2 regions of the Salicola sp. AFF1 genome follow, and region 1 is predicted to be linked to the other one. Evidence: predicted binding sites of a transcription regulator. Region 1 holds the regulator's gene; the other holds the start of a gene.

Region 1 (4,162 bases):
CCTTTCTGTGCGCGCTGCTCAACAGCCAGCCCATGGGGTTCTACTCGCCCTCACAGCTGGTTCAGAACGCCCAGCGCGCAGGTGTTGAGATCCGGCCGGTGGACATCAACCAAAGCCACGAAGCCCATCAGCTGGAAGACGACGGCAGTGCCCCCGCCGTGCGGCTGGGCCTGCGCCTGATCGACGGCCTCGCCCGGGAAACAGCCCTGCGCGTTACCGAATGCCGCCCCGCCAACGGCTACACCAGCCTGGCGGAACTGCGCCGGTACACGGGGCTGGGCCATGCCGAGCTGGAAACCCTGGCCACCAGCGGCGCCCTGGCATCGCTCAGCGGCAACCGCCACCAGGCCCGCTGGGATCTCCTGGAACCCGATCAGTCCCTGCCACTGGCCGGAGGCCAGGCACCGGCAATGCAAGAGTCCCGATCCCGCATGCCGGCCCCCGATGAAGCTCAGCGAACCCACGAAGACTACGCCAGCCTCGGGCTCTCGCTGGAACGCCACCCGCTGGCCCAGCTGCGGGCAGCGGGCCAGCTCCGCCACTGCCTCCGGGCCGCGGATCTTGAAACCGCTGAAGGCGGCCGCCCCCTGGCCGTTTCGGGGCTGGTAACCGGGCGCCAGCGCCCTGGTTCCGCCGCCGGCGTCACCTTCGTGACGCTTGAGGATGAAACCGGCAACATCAACGTGGTGGTCTGGCCCGACACCGCCCGCTGCCAGCGCCGCCCCCTGCTCAACGCGCGGCTGCTGCAGGTTCGGGGCACCCTGGAGCGCCACGAGGGCGTCATCCACGTGATCGCCGGCCGACTGACCGACCTCAGCCACCTCATTGACAGGCTCAGCATCAGCAGCCGAGACTTCCGGTAATATCAGCCCACGAGGCCTCCATGCAGACTGACGCCAACGGCTATAACCCCGCCAGCGACCTGGCCCTCATTCTTGAGCACTACCAACCGGCATCCGTGGTCCATAGCGCCGGACTTGCCGAGCAGTGCCTGCAGCACTGGCCCCAGCGCCCCGATCAGGCCCAGTGCCTGCGTCTGCCCCCGGAAGCGCCTGACAGCGCTTTCCCGCTGCCCCATCTTTTCGACCTGGCGCTGATCACGGATACCCTGGAGCAACTGCCGCAATCCCGCGGCCAACAGCTTCTGGGCCAGCTGCGCAACATGGGCGCCACCCGCATCGCCGTCCTCGTCCAGGATGATAGCCCCTGGCGATTCCAGGACTTCATCGGCATGGGATTCACACGCCTGTACCACTACGTGGAGCCGGTGAACGCCACCCTGTTCGCCTATGATCTGGACACCTACAATTACGTGCGGGAATGGAACAATCCGCAAAACTGGGCCAACCCCGAAATGTGGGATAAGGCCCGCTGGTGAAACAGGAGGACAGCAATGGCAGAAACCTGTGTTCTCGCCCGGGTCGAGGGTCGTGTCCAGGGCGTGAGCTTCCGTGACAGCACCCGCCTGAAGGCGCAGCAGCTGGGCGTGACCGGCTACGCCCGCAACCGCCCGGATGGCAGCGTGGAAGTGCTGGCCTGCGGCGATGCGTCCGCCGTCAACCAGCTTGTTGACTGGCTCCATGAAGGCCCGCCCGCGGCCTCCGTCAGCCGTGTTGACAGTCAACCGAGCAGCGCGGAAGCCCCAGCCGGATTCACCACCGGCTGACCCTTTACAGGGCCACACAAACTGTATACATTGACAGTACCTGTACGGAAAAACAGTGGCCCTAAGTATGAACCTGACCCCAAGACAACGACAGATTCTGGACCTCATCCGGGAGCACGTGCACTCCACGGGCTACCCCCCAACGCGTGCTGAAATCGCCACAACCCTGGGATTCAAGTCCGCCAATGCCGCCGAGGAACACCTGCGGGCTCTCGCCCGCAAAGGTGCTATCGAGATGGTCAAGGGGGCCAGTCGTGGCATCCGCCTCCCGGAAGCTGAAGAAAGCCCTGGTATCCCCATCGTCGGCCAGGTAGCAGCCGGCAACCCCATCCTCGCCGAAGAAAACATCGAGGACCACTGCACCCTGGAGCCGGGATTCTTCACGCCCGCGGCTGACTACTTCCTGCGGGTGCGCGGCACCAGCATGGAAAATGTCGGCATCCTCGACGGAGACCTGCTGGCGGTTCATCGCACCACCGATGTCCAGAACGGCCAGATCGTGGTGGCCCGACTGGAGGACGAGGTCACCGTCAAGCGCTTCCGGAAGGAGGGCAGCACGGCCTGGCTCATTGCCGAGAACGATGAGTTCGACCCCATTCAGGTGGATCTTGCCGAAACATCACTGGCTATCGAAGGGTTGGGCGTGGGCGTCATCCGCCGCGGTGAACTGCACTGATCCGGGCCCACAGAGGTGACAGGAGGCCTATCATGGAACAATGGGACCTTATCCCGAAGAACCAGGAAAACACAACTGGCCGCACGAGCTCCCACAGCAGCGAAGAAGCCGTCGACAGCGCCACTGCTGAAGCCAACGTCACGGAGATCATCCTGCCAGAGGAGCAGGTGGAAAACTTCCAGCTGCTGCTGCCAATGCTGACCCAGCTCAATCAGGAAGAGCGCTGGCTTGCCTGGATCGACCCGCCAGCTGGCCTGGTTAGCAAATGGCAACAGCATCATGGCATTGTCCAGCACCAGCTGCTGATCCTGCGCTCTTCGGCCCAGCACAGTGCCGAGGATCTGGCTGACAAGGCCCTGTCAGCCGGGACCTGCCATGCCGTGGTGCTCTGGACATCCGGCCTTGGCCGCCCCGGCTACAACCGCCTTGAGACAGCCTCGGTTCGCGGCCATAGCCACGGGGTCATACTGCGGCAGAGACAACCCTGCCGTCAGTGAACCGTCTGGTTGTAGGCGGGAGGCATGGTGTCTTCCTCTTCCACGTCCATGTCACCGATGTCATCAGTGGTTGAACCCGCTGCCTCCAGGCCTGCGGTAATCATCGCCTTGGCGACATTCAGGTCATTGTCCTGAAGCATTTCCTTGGCCTCATCCGAGAAGCGGATCCGCACCAGGGGGGTACTTTCGTCATCCGCCCGGCGCAGCGCGTACTCGCCGGTCGGGAGCTGAATGATTTCCAGAAAGGATGTGGGCATAGACAACGCCTTTTACCATTGGTCGTGACGTTCAATGAACGCCTCAAAATAATCCCTGAACTCACTGATCAGTGATTGAAGTGCCTCGGGAGACGCATCCGGCCCTGCCGGTGCCACGGCAATCAGTTCTTCCTGGCGTGGCTGCGATGGACGCCTGCCGGGCTCCTGTTGACGCCCCAGCAACGCGTCCAGCCTCGTCCACCAGCTGTTGCCGTCCGCGGCAGCAGCTGACAGCACCTGAACCTCACCAGGCTGATCACCGACCCTGGCTCGCAGGGTCGCCAGGGAGTCGACGTCACCCACCTCGCCACAGGCACTTTCTGCCACTAACCGCAACAGAATGCGTCTCGCCTCTGCAAGCAGGGCCACAGCCCCCTGCGTCAGCGCTTCTCTCTTCATCACTGAAGGGGCTCCATGGCCTTGCTCCTGCTCAATCCGCACCAGCTGCCCGGCAAGGGTCAGCTTTTCACGGAGCAGAGAACACCAGCCTGCATCAGCCATTTGCGGTTCTCCCGCGCAGTTAGGTGCCCCCATATTAACATGAAGATCCGCACACTGACTTCCCCGCGCGCCCATAGTAGAGTGAAAAACCAACGCCAGCTGCTACTATGACAGATCAAGAGCTGGAAAAGCCCTGTTTACGGGATTACTGACGCCGTGTTTCAGGGCCATCCGGTGCACGGCCCAACCAGACTTTCAGGAGCCTCTGATGTCCACAGGAGTGATCATCTGCGACGACTCCGCCATGGCACGCAAACAGATGGCCCGCGCCCTGCCCGAGGACTGGGACACCACTCTGACCTTCGTTGATAATGGTGACGCCTGCCTGGAGGCCATTCGTGAGGGCAAGGGTTCCGTTGTGTTCCTTGACCTGAACATGCCGGGAACCGATGGCTACGCCGTTCTGGAGCGCGTGCACCGCGAAGAGCTGCCCGCCCTGGTACTGGTGGTTTCCGGCGACGTTCAGCCGGAAGCCCATGAACGGGTTATGCGGCTGGGTGCCCTCAACTTCATCCGCAAGCCTCTCGACCCGGACGTCCTGACGCAGACGCTCGCCGATTACGGC
Region 2 (4,162 bases), on a different contig from region 1:
CTGCTGGAATCGGGGGACGACGTGGGGCTGGCCACGGTGTACCGGGTTCTGACTCAGTTTGAGGCGGCCGGGCTGGTGCTGCGCCACAACTTCGAGGGCGGTCATGCCGTATTCGAGCTGGCCGGGGAAGAGCATCATGACCACATGGTGTGCACCCAGACAGGGCGTGTGATTGAGTTCTATGACGAAGTCATCGAAGAGCGCCAGCGTCGAATTGCCGAAGATCATGGCTTCGACCTGGTGGATCACAGCATGATCCTGTACGTGAAGCCCAAGGAATGACCGTCAATCACGGCGGCGCCGGCCGCCTGTGAACACCCCCGCCGCGCCTGCCCAATGGGCAGGCGATGGTGGCTGCAGCCTCAGTGATGGGTTGCCTGTCCTTTACGGAGCATCTCACTGGCATGCGCCATGGTCTGCTCCGTGAGGTCAACGCCGCCGAGCATCCGCGCCACTTCCCTGATGCGCTCTTCGGAATCGAGGCTTTCCACTGTTGAATAGGTCTGTTCATCCTCCGTGAACTTGCTCACGGACAGGTGCTGGTGCGCCTGACTGGCCACCTGGGGCAGGTGTGTCACGCACAGGATCTGGCCGTTATCGCCGAGCTGGCGTAGAAGGCGGCCCACCACCTCGGCTACCCCGCCACCAATACCAACGTCCACTTCGTCAAAGACCAGCGTCGGAATGGTTGAGGTCTGGGCCACGACCACCTGGATGGCAAGGCTGATGCGCGAAAGCTCGCCCCCCGAGGCAACCTTGCCCAGGGGGCGGGCGCTCTGGCCAGCATTGGTGCTGACCAGGAACGCCATGTCTTCATGGCCGCAAGCGGCGGGCTGGCCGTCCTGGGAGGGGGCGGCGAAATGCGTCTGGAACTGGATGTCCGGCATGCTCAGCCGGCGCAGTTCCGCGCCCACACCAGCGTCCAGGCGTTCCGCCGCCTCCCGTCGGGCGCTGCTCAGTTCATCCGCCAGTCCAGCCCACTCGGCACGGGCCGCCTCAAGCCGTTCGTGCAGCTGCTCCAGGCTCTCGGAACCATTCTCCAGCTCCTCCAGTTCGGCACGCAGAGCCTGCTGGTGCTCAGGGATGGCCTGGGGCTGGATCTGGTGCTTGCGCGCAATCTGGTAGATCCAGCTCAGGCGTTCTTCCACTTCCTGGAGGCGCTGGGGGTTGCAGTCGTAGTCGTCGATGAACCGCCGCAGGTTGTCGCTGGCCTCCTCCACCTGGATGCGGGCTTCTTCCAGCATCTGGGAGGTTTCAGCAAGCTGTGGCACGTCGATCGGCAGCCGTTCCAGTTTCTGGCGTGCCTGATCCAGCAGGCCGGCGGCCGCAGGCTCACCTTCGCCGCAGTGCTGGGCGGCTTCATGGCACTGCGAGAGAAGGCTCTCGGCGTTGGCCAGCTGCTTCTGTTCCGCCTCGAGCTGCGCCAGTTCGTCCGCCCCCAGATCCAACCGGTCGAGCTCTTCCACCTGGTAGCGCAGCAGCTCGGTGCGGGCATTGCGTTCGTCACGCTGGTTGCTGGCCTGTTCCAGGCGCTGGCTGAGGTCGCGCCACTGCTTGAAGGCGTTACGCACCTGTTCCGCCAATCCGGTGTTGCCACCGAACTCATCCACGAGGCGGTGGTGTGTCTCGCGCTTGAGCAGCGATTGGTGCTGGTGCTGGCTGTGGATGTCCATGAGCATGCCGCCCAGGGTCTTCAGGTCGGAAAGGGTGCAGGGCTGGCCATTGATGTAGCCCCTTGAGCGCCCGTCGTGCCGGATCACGCGCCTGAGTACACAGTCGTCATCCTGTTCCAGGTCGCGCTCCGCCAGCCAGGCCCGGGCATCGGGAATGCGGGACACGTCAAACACCGCGCTGAGGTCCGCCTTGTCCGCTCCCTCGCGCACGGCGCCGGCATCCGCGCGTGCGCCGGTCACCAGGCTCAGGGCGTCCATGACAATGGATTTACCGGCGCCGGTTTCGCCGGTAAGCGCTGTCATCCCCTCCTTGATGGTCAGCTCCACGCGTTCCGCAACGGCGTAGTTGGCAACGGTCAGGTGCGTCAGCATAAGCGGCTCCTGGTGTGTATCCATATACAGTATATGGTTATTTGTACAGCTATTGGGCGGGTGCTTCAATTGGCCGCAGTGACGCCAGGGGCAAGAAAGTGTGACGGGGTGGTTGAAACCGGCAACAGGGGCCCCATATTGGCCGGCAGACGTCCCCAAGCGGGCCAACGAATCCGATACCGAGCGATGAGGTCGATCATGAGCGATGACGAAACCCGTAAGGATGAACAGGTGAACGAAGCCGAGACGGGTGAGAGTGCGGGCGCGGAAGACGCCGCACCGGAACCCGGGGCGGCGGAAGAGGCGGCGTCCTCCGAAGGCGGTGAGGGCGAAGCGGCCCAGCTGCGTGAGCAGCTTGAGCAGCAGAAGGAAGAGGTGATGCGCGCCAAGGCGGAGATGCAGAACATTCGCCGGCGCGCCGATATTGATGTGGAAAAGGCCCACAAGTTCGGCATCGAGAAGTTCGTGAAAGAGCTTCTGCCGGTGGTCGACAGCCTTGAAAAGGCGGTTGAAAGCACCCAGGGCCAGGAAGTTCAGAACGAGGAAGTGCTGACCCGCATCAAGGAAGGGGTCGACATGACGCTCGACATGTTCGTGGGCGCCCTGTCGAAGTTCAACGTGGAGCAGATCAAGCCCGTGGGCGAACCCTTTGACCCGCAGAAGCACGAAGCCATGTCCATGGTCCCGAGCAACGAGGCGGAGCCCAACACCGTGATTGCGGTGATGCAGAAAGGCTACCTGCTGCATGATCGTGTGGTGCGCCCGGCAATGGTCATGGTGGCCAAGGCGGATGATTCCGAGGGCGGAAACGTCGACGAGCAGGCTTGAAATTGCGCCGTTAAACCCAATTAAAGGCAGTAACGGCAACCGGATACCGGATCTGAATTCAACGATCAAACAATATTGGAGTGATTTCCATGGGTAAGATTATCGGCATTGACCTGGGCACCACCAACTCCTGCGTGGCCGTTCCGGATGGTGACGGGGTTAAGGTGATTGAGAACGCGGAAGGCGACCGTACCACGCCCTCCATCGTAGCCTACACCGATGAAGGCGAGACGCTGGTGGGCCAGGCGGCCAAGCGCCAGGCGGTGACCAACCCGAAGAACACGCTGTTTGCGATCAAGCGCCTCATTGGCCGTGCCTATAATGACGATGTCGTGCAGAAGGACATCGAAATGGTGCCCTATGACATCGTGAAGAACGACAATGGCGATGCCTGGGTACAGGTGAAGGACGAAAAGATGGCACCGCCGCAGGTGTCCGCTGAAGTCCTCAAGAAAATGAAGAAGAGCGCCGAGGACTATCTCGGTGAGACGGTGACCGAAGCGGTTGTGACGGTTCCGGCTTACTTCAACGACAACCAGCGCCAGGCTACCAAGGACGCCGGCCGCATCGCCGGGCTTGAGGTCAAGCGCATCATCAACGAGCCGACCGCAGCCGCGCTGGCCTATGGCCTGGACAAGCAGGGCAAGGATCGCACCGTGGCCGTCTATGACCTGGGCGGTGGTACCTTTGACATCTCCATCATCGAGATCGCGGATGTTGACGGCGAGAAGCAGTTTGAGGTGCTGGCCACCAGTGGTGACACCTTCCTGGGCGGCGAGGACTTCGACCTGGCGCTGATTGAGCATCTGGCGGATGAATTCAAGAAGGACCAGGGCATCGATCTGCGCGGCGACTCCCTGGCCATGCAGCGCCTGAAGGAAGCCGCCGAGAAAGCCAAGGTCGAGCTCTCCAGCGCCCAGCAGACGGACGTGAACCTGCCGTACATCACGGCGGACCAGAACGGGCCCAAGCACCTGAACGTGAAGGTGACCCGTGCCAAGCTGGAGTCCCTGGTCGAGAACCTGGTCAAGCGCAGCATCGATCCGTGCAAGACCTGCATTGAAGATGCTGGTGTGAAAGTCGGCGACATCGATGAAGTCATCCTGGTGGGCGGCCAGACCCGCATGCCCAAGGTACAGGAAGCGGTTAAAGACTTCTTCGGCAAAGACCCGCGCAAGGACGTGAACCCGGACGAAGCCGTGGCCATGGGTGCAGCCCTGCAGGGCTCCGTGCTCTCTGGCGACGTCAAGGACGTGCTCCTGCTGGACGTGACACCGCTGACCCTGGGC

What was found. Region 1 encodes LexA, which represses DNA repair genes until DNA is damaged. Its sites were predicted from a motif close to TACTGTNTANNTANACAGTA; they were not measured.
Region 2: recN (DNA repair protein RecN) is a predicted target of LexA. The motif match lies at 2,058-2,077, and genes of this name have one in related genera.

What each region holds. Positions count from the first base shown of each region.
Region 1 is NZ_JBXAYL010000016.1:57,687-61,848, reverse strand. Features, by position in the region: gene AC1RQI_RS11725 (error-prone DNA polymerase) at 1-863, shown strand, start outside; gene AC1RQI_RS11720 (DUF6231 family protein) at 884-1,378, shown strand; gene yccX (acylphosphatase) at 1,394-1,666, shown strand; gene lexA (transcriptional repressor LexA) at 1,734-2,342, shown strand; gene AC1RQI_RS11705 (cell division inhibitor SulA) at 2,375-2,839, shown strand; gene AC1RQI_RS11700 (hypothetical protein) at 2,833-3,096, opposite strand; gene AC1RQI_RS11695 (DUF6586 family protein) at 3,109-3,597, opposite strand; gene AC1RQI_RS11690 (response regulator) at 3,806-4,162, shown strand, end outside.
Region 2 is NZ_JBXAYL010000005.1:96,899-101,060, forward strand. Features, by position in the region: gene fur (ferric iron uptake transcriptional regulator) at 1-282, shown strand, start outside; gene recN (DNA repair protein RecN) at 363-2,045, opposite strand; gene grpE (nucleotide exchange factor GrpE) at 2,244-2,873, shown strand; gene dnaK (molecular chaperone DnaK) at 2,963-4,162, shown strand, end outside.